Regions from separate parts of the Affinirhizobium capsici genome, predicted to be linked through region 1. Evidence: riboswitches for the same ligand, from Rfam matches in the RefSeq annotation. Region 1 holds a riboswitch; the other holds the start of a gene.
The links. A riboswitch is a leader RNA that binds a small molecule or an ion and turns the genes downstream of it on or off. The one in region 1 is predicted to bind S-adenosylmethionine.
Positions count from the first base shown of each region.

Region 1 (3,405 bases):
CCAAAGCCGCGATCCAAGCGGCGGGAAAGGCCGCGATCCAGCCAGACGACAGCGGTCGAAACCTTTTCCAGAAAGCGGCGATCGTGCGAAATCAGGACCAGTGCGCTGCGGCTCTTTTGCAATTCGCCTTCCAGCCATTCGATTGTCGGCAGGTCCAGATGGTTGGTCGGCTCATCCAGCATCAGAATGTCTGGCTCAGGTGCCATCACCCGCGCGAGAGCCGCGCGGCGGGCCTCGCCGCCGGAAAGGCGCTTCGGGTCTTCCTGTCCGGTCAGGCCCAGGTGGTTCAAGAGGTAGGTCACACGGTAGGGGTCGTCGCCCGGTCCAAGGCCCGCTTCGCAATAGGCCTGCACCGTGGTGAAGCCGCCAAAATCCGGGGCCTGCTCCAGATAGCGGATGGTGGAGGAGGGGTGGCGGAACACCTCGCCCGATTGGGCTTCGACCAGACCCGCCGCAATTTTCATCAGCGTGGATTTGCCAGAGCCATTGCGGCCGACAAGGCAGATGCGGTCACCCGGTTCCACCTGCATGTTGGCTCCGTCCAGAAGCGGCGTGCCGCCGAAGCTGAGGCGAATATCGTCGAGTTTAAGAATTGGAGGTGCCATGATTCAAGCTCCGCTGCGGTCGTAAGGGCGGGCCAAGAGCAGGGCACGGCCTTTCGACAGGGTTACGGAGATCACGCCTTCCGCTACGTTGGAAATGGTGCGCGATGAACCGAAGGTCAATTTGAAATTCTTCAGCGGGTAGCGGGCATTGCGGATTGAAAGTCCCTCCAGCGCCGTGAAGCCAAGCACGGAAAACAGCGCGCCTTTCGGCAGGTCCAGTTCCATGCCGCCATCATTGCACAGCGGAAAGGCCTCTTCATCGCCGGAGGTCAGCATCACTTCGAAATTATCTTCCGCGAGGCTGAGAGCCGAAAGATAATGCTGCAACACATGGTCCGACCGTTCGCCACCCAGAGCACCCACCAGGATCAAGCGTTCCGCCCCGCGAGAAATCGCCTCCGCAATGGCAATCTCGCCATCGGTCGCTGCCTTGGAAACGGGGTAGGCGCGACGCTCCACCTTCGGATAGGCGGCTTTGAGCGCATCATCACTGGAATCGAAATCACCCACCCAGATTTCCGGCGTCAAGCCTAGCGGTTGCGCATGGCGAATGCCGCTATCGGCCGCAATCACACGGCTGCCGCTGGTCACGGCGCGAAGTCTATCGGTGACGGTAATGTTGCCGCCAAGCAGAATGGAAAAGGTCGGTGTGCTCATGCGCCAGCCCATAGCCTATTCGGCCCCGCGAAGCAAAGCACTTGCGTGCGTGGTTGACTTGGCTTTGTGGGTGTTTCAGGGGATAATCGCTGACTGGTGATAAAGCGCTTTGGTCGTGTGAGGTGTGATGACCACACGACCTTCCCTCGGTCTGATTGACGTATTGGGAAGAAGCGCCTATTTAGAATTCTCATCGTGGTGATTTGGCCGGTCGGCTTGCAGCCACGTTAAACAAGTGGCTAAAAAGACCGGGTATGAAACCGGTCCGTTGTGACCGGTTTTTTTGTTTGTCGAGTTCGAACCATGCCGATCAAGATTCCAGATACCCTGCCTGCCTTTGAAACTTTGGTCAGCGAAGGCGTGCGGGTCATGACCGAAACGGTCGCCGTGCGCCAGGATATCCGCCCGCTGCAAATCGGTCTGCTGAACCTGATGCCGAACAAGATCAAGACGGAAGTGCAGATGGCGCGTCTCGTGGGCGCATCGCCGCTGCAAGTGGAGCTTTCGCTGGTGCGCGTCGGTGGGCACAAGGCGAAGAACACGTCGGAAGAACATCTTCTCTCCTTCTACAATACCTGGGAAGAAGTGAAGCATCGCAAGTTCGATGGCTTCATCATCACAGGCGCGCCGGTGGAGCTTCTTCCCTACGAGGAAGTCACCTACTGGGATGAGATGCAGCAGATCTTTAATTGGACCGCCACCAATGTCCACTCCACGCTGAATGTGTGCTGGGGGGCAATGGCTGCCATCTATCACTTCCATAAAGTGCCAAAGCATGAGTTGAAGGCGAAGGCCTTCGGAGTTTATCGCCACCGCAATCTCTGCCCGTCATCCATCTACCTGAACGGCTTCTCCGATGATTTCCAGGTCCCTGTGTCTCGCTGGACCGAGGTTCGTCGCGCCGATATCGAGAAGGTGCCGGGCCTTGAGATCCTGATGGAATCGGAAGAAATGGGCGTGTGCCTGGTGCATGAGAAAAAGTGCAACCGGCTCTATATGTTCAATCACGTCGAATATGATTCCACCTCGCTGGCGGATGAATATTTCCGCGATGTGAATTCGGGCGTGCCGATCAAGATGCCGCACAATTACTTCCCGCACAATGACGTGGCGCTGACGCCGCAGAACCGCTGGCGCAGCCACGCGCATCTGTTCTTCGGCAACTGGATCAACGAGATCTACCAGACCACGCATTATGATCTGGACAAGATCGGAACGGTCTAAAGCATGTCGCGCAAAGGTGTGCAGCGGTTTTGCGATAACGACATGCGCTAAACCAGCTATTTGAAGCGCGTGGCATGAGACTGACGAGCCGCAACGTGCTTTAAAAGCCGCTTTTGCGCATTGCAGTGCATTCGAAAATGGCGCAGTTTGCCGCCCGGTTTCAAAGCATGACAGGAAGACAGGCATGACGACGCAAGGCGAGATTTTCGGCACCACACCCAAGGGCGAAACCGTCTACCGGGTTAAGATTTCCGGCGGTGGGCTCACAGCGCATGTCATTACCTGGGGTGCCGTCATTCAGGATCTGCGTCTGGAAGGGCATGATGCGCCTCTGGTTCTGGGCTTCAAGAATTTCGAGGATTATCCGAAATATTCCTCTTACTTTGGCGCGACGCCGGGCCGCGTGGCCAACCGTATTGGCAAGGGTCAATTCACGCTGGATGGCAAGAGCTATCAGGTGGATCTGAACCAGGAAGGCAACACGCATCTGCATGGCGGAAGTGATGGCCTTGCCAAAACCAATTGGACCATCATCGCGCATTCGCCAAACAAGGTGATCCTTCAGGTGACGGATACGGATGGTCGCGGCGGCTATCCGGGTAATTGCACGGTCACGGCCACCTACGAGCTGAAGGATGACGGCGTTCTGAACGTTCTCTATGAGAGCGTGACGGATCAGCCAACGCTCGCCAATATCTGCCAACACACCTATTTCAACCTCGATGGCCGTGACGATATCCTCGGCCATGATATCATGATTGCCGCCGATCATTATCTCGAACTGGATGAGCATCAGGTGCCGACCGGCAAGCAGATTGCCGTTGAAGGCACGCCGATGGATCTGCGCCAGCTGGGCCCAATCCGCCGCGATGATGGCAAGGGCCATCAGGTGGAGTTCGATCATAATTACTGCCTGTCC
Region 1 is NZ_CDRNXD010000007.1:256,039-259,443, reverse strand. Features, by position in the region: gene AC0JZ1_RS19470 (ABC-F family ATP-binding cassette domain-containing protein) at 1-605, opposite strand, end outside; gene AC0JZ1_RS19465 (thiamine diphosphokinase) at 609-1,262, opposite strand; SAM riboswitch at 1,448-1,526, shown strand; gene metA (homoserine O-acetyltransferase MetA) at 1,566-2,486, shown strand; gene AC0JZ1_RS19455 (aldose epimerase family protein) at 2,671-3,405, shown strand, end outside.

Region 2 (3,405 bases), on a different contig from region 1:
TGGGAATTCTTAATTCTGAATCTTCTAAACTGTTGGAAGAGCTGCCTGACGACATCTGAATTCGAACTGGCGATATTAATGTGCTGGAGCGGGTGAAGGGAATCGAACCCTCGTATTCAGCTTGGGAAGCTGCTGCTCTACCATTGAGCTACACCCGCATCGCCGGAGACGAGAAGTATCACCAGCCGATGCCGCATTTCAAGTGAAAACCGGTGGGCTTAGCTCAGCTGCGGAAATGCTTGGAAAGCTTGAGGCCCTGCGCCTGATAGTTGGAGCCGAGGCCAGAGCCATAGAGCCCCTGCGGAGGCTCCTGCATATGCTCATAGACCAGACGGCCAACGATCTGCCCGTGCTCCAGAATGAACGGCACTTCGTGGCTGCGGACTTCCAGCACGGCGCGGCTGCCAGTGCCGCCTGCTGCAGCATGGCCGAAGCCTGGATCGAAAAAGCCTGCATAGTGCACGCGAAACTCGCCGACCAGCGGGTCATAAGGCGTCATTTCAGCCGCATAGAGCGGTGGCACGTGCACTGCCTCACGCGACACGAGGATGTAGAACTCATCCGGATCAAGGATCAGTTCATCGCGGCCACGGCTGTAGAGCGGCTCCCAGAAATCCAGCACATCGTGCTGGGCCTTCAGGTCAACGTCGATGACGGAGGTATGGTGCTTGCCACGATAGCCGATGAGGCCATCCGGCCCGGTGCCCTTCAGATCAATCGAAAGCGCGATGCCGCCGCCGGACACATTGGGCATTTCGCTGGCGACCAATGTTTCGCTTTCATGCAGGGCCAGAACCTCAGCCTCGGTGAGCAGCGCGTGACCGACACGGAAACGGATCTGCGAGAGGCGCGAACCCCGGCGCACAATGACAGGGAAGGTTCGCGGCGAGATTTCGAGATAGAGCGGGCCGGAGTAGCCAGCAGGGATCTTGTCGAATTCCTGCGCGTGATCGACCATGACGCGGGTGAAGATATCGAGGCGACCCGTGGAGCTTTTCGGATTGGTGGAGGCGGAAAGCTCCTGTGGCAAATCGAGGCTTTCCATGAGCGGCACGATGTAGACGCAGCCCGTTTCCAGGACCGCACCATTTTCGAGATCGATCTCATGCAGCGTCAGGCGTTCGAGCTTATCGGCCACCGTGTGGTTGCGGCCCGGCATGAAGCTGGCACGTACGCGCAGCGCCTTGGAGCCCAACCTCAGATCGAGGCTTGCGGGCTGAATCTGGTCGGCATCCAGCGCAGCCTCGCTCTTCAGCCTGCCTGCCTCAAAAAGTGCGCCGATCGCGCGATCCGCCAAAATGCCAGCTTTACGTTCCATTGAACCTATTCCTTAATCGGTGGACAAAAGCAAAAGCGGGGAATTGACGCAAGCTCTCTATAGGCGTATGCGAAACTTATCCCGTGGTGATTTGGCCGGTCGGCTTGCAGCCACGTTAAACAAGTGGCTAAAAGGACCGGGTGCGAAACCGGTCCGTCGAGACCGGTTTTTTTGTTTTTGGAATGGGATACGCACATGAGCAAGACCTGGCGCCCGGCAACCAAGCTCGTACACGAAGGAACGCTGCGCTCGTCCTTCGGCGAAACCTCCGAGGCCATCTACCTCACGCAGGGCTTCGTCTATGAGGATTCCGCCTCCGCCGAGGCACGTTTCAAGGGCGAGAGCGACGGCTTTATTTACGCACGCTACGGCAGCCCCACCAATGACATGTTCGAAAAGCGCATGATTGCGCTGGAAGGTGCGGAAGATGCTCGCGCCACAGCGTCTGGCATGGCAGCCGTTTCCGCCGCTATTCTCTGCCAGGTGAAGGCTGGCGACCATATTGTTGCCGCCCGCGCCCTGTTCGGCTCCTGCCGCTACATCGTGGAAACGCTGGCCCCGAAATATGGCGTGGAATGCACGCTGGTGGACGGTCGCGACCTGAAGAACTGGGAAGCGGCCATTCGCCCCAACACCAAGGTCATGTTCCTTGAAAGCCCGACAAACCCGACCCTGGAAGTGGTGGATATTGCTGGCGTTGCCAAGCTTGCCAACCAGATCGGCGCAAAGCTGGTGGTGGACAATGTCTTCGCCACGCCGCTTTTCCAGAAGCCGCTGGAGCTTGGCGCGCATGTGGTGGTCTATTCAGCAACGAAGCACATCGATGGCCAGGGCCGCTGCCTTGGCGGCGTCGTGCTTTCCAGTAAGGACTGGATCGACGAAAACCTGCATGATTACTTCCGCCATACCGGACCGGCCATGTCTCCCTTCAATGCCTGGACGCTGTTGAAGGGCCTTGAAACCCTGCCGCTTCGCGTGAAGCAGCAGACGGAAAGCGCTGGCCGTATTGCCGACTTCCTGGCCGATCAGGGCAAGGTGGCGAAGGTCATCTATCCGGGCCGCAAGGACCACCCGCAGGCAGATATCATTGCCAAGCAGATGACCGGCGGCTCAACGCTGGTCTGCTTTGAGCTGAAGGGCGGCAAGGATGCAGCCTTTGCGCTTCAGGATGCGCTCGATGTCGTGAAGATTTCGAACAATCTGGGCGACGCCAAGAGCCTGATCACGCATCCGGCAACGACGACGCACAAGAACCTCACCGATGAGGCGCGGGCTGAACTTGGCATCTCTGCCGGAACGCTGCGCCTCTCCTGCGGTATCGAGGATGCAGACGATCTGATCGACGACCTGGCCCAGGCTTTGGCGAAGGTTTCAGCCTGACACGTTTACCTTGACGGTTAGGATTAACCGTCAAAACACAGGGGTTTGAAGCTTCAAGGACGGGCGCATTTCTTGACCTAGCGCCCGACCTGTACGATATCCCTTCTACGCAATGAGGTATGGCACATGTACCGTGCACGGACGAAGGATATCGAAGTCGAGGTGGAGCCCTATTATCTGGAGGATCAATCCGATCCAGATGAGAGCCGCTACGTCTGGGGCTATCGCGTCGTTATTTCAAACCACTCCGGGTCAACAGTGCAGCTGATGCACCGCTACTGGCATATCACAGACCAAAACGGTCTTGTGGATGAAGTGGAAGGCCCCGGTGTGGTGGGCGAGCAACCGCGCCTTGAGCCGGGCGATACCTATGAATATTCATCCGGCTGCCCGCTTGATACGCCATCCGGCATGATGTTCGGCCACTATCAGATGCAGACCGATGATGGGCAGACATTCGCCGTTGATATTCCCGCCTTCTCGCTGGATTCCCCCGGCCTTCTGCGCACGTTGAACTGAGATATTCCGCATTCGCCAAGGCTCGCTCTTTATCAAAAAACAGGCGTATGCGCCGATGTTCACGCGGTTCGTTGAACCCGTGGTATGAAACTCCGATATGGCCGGGGCGCTGAGAGCTGCCTCGTATGGATAGTAATAAGTGACACCTCTCAGCGCCCCGTTCAGCGGTTTATGCACGCGACTCCGGT
Region 2 is NZ_CDRNXD010000004.1:2,252,400-2,255,804, forward strand. Features, by position in the region: tRNA gene AC0JZ1_RS14155 (tRNA-Gly) at 85-158, opposite strand; gene AC0JZ1_RS14160 (2'-deoxycytidine 5'-triphosphate deaminase) at 224-1,318, opposite strand; SAM riboswitch at 1,392-1,470, shown strand; gene AC0JZ1_RS14165 (O-succinylhomoserine sulfhydrylase) at 1,514-2,698, shown strand; gene apaG (Co2+/Mg2+ efflux protein ApaG) at 2,825-3,217, shown strand.
Region 2: it holds a riboswitch for S-adenosylmethionine, as region 1 does, so the genes downstream of both, AC0JZ1_RS14165 (O-succinylhomoserine sulfhydrylase) here and metA (homoserine O-acetyltransferase MetA) in region 1, are expected to answer to the same signal.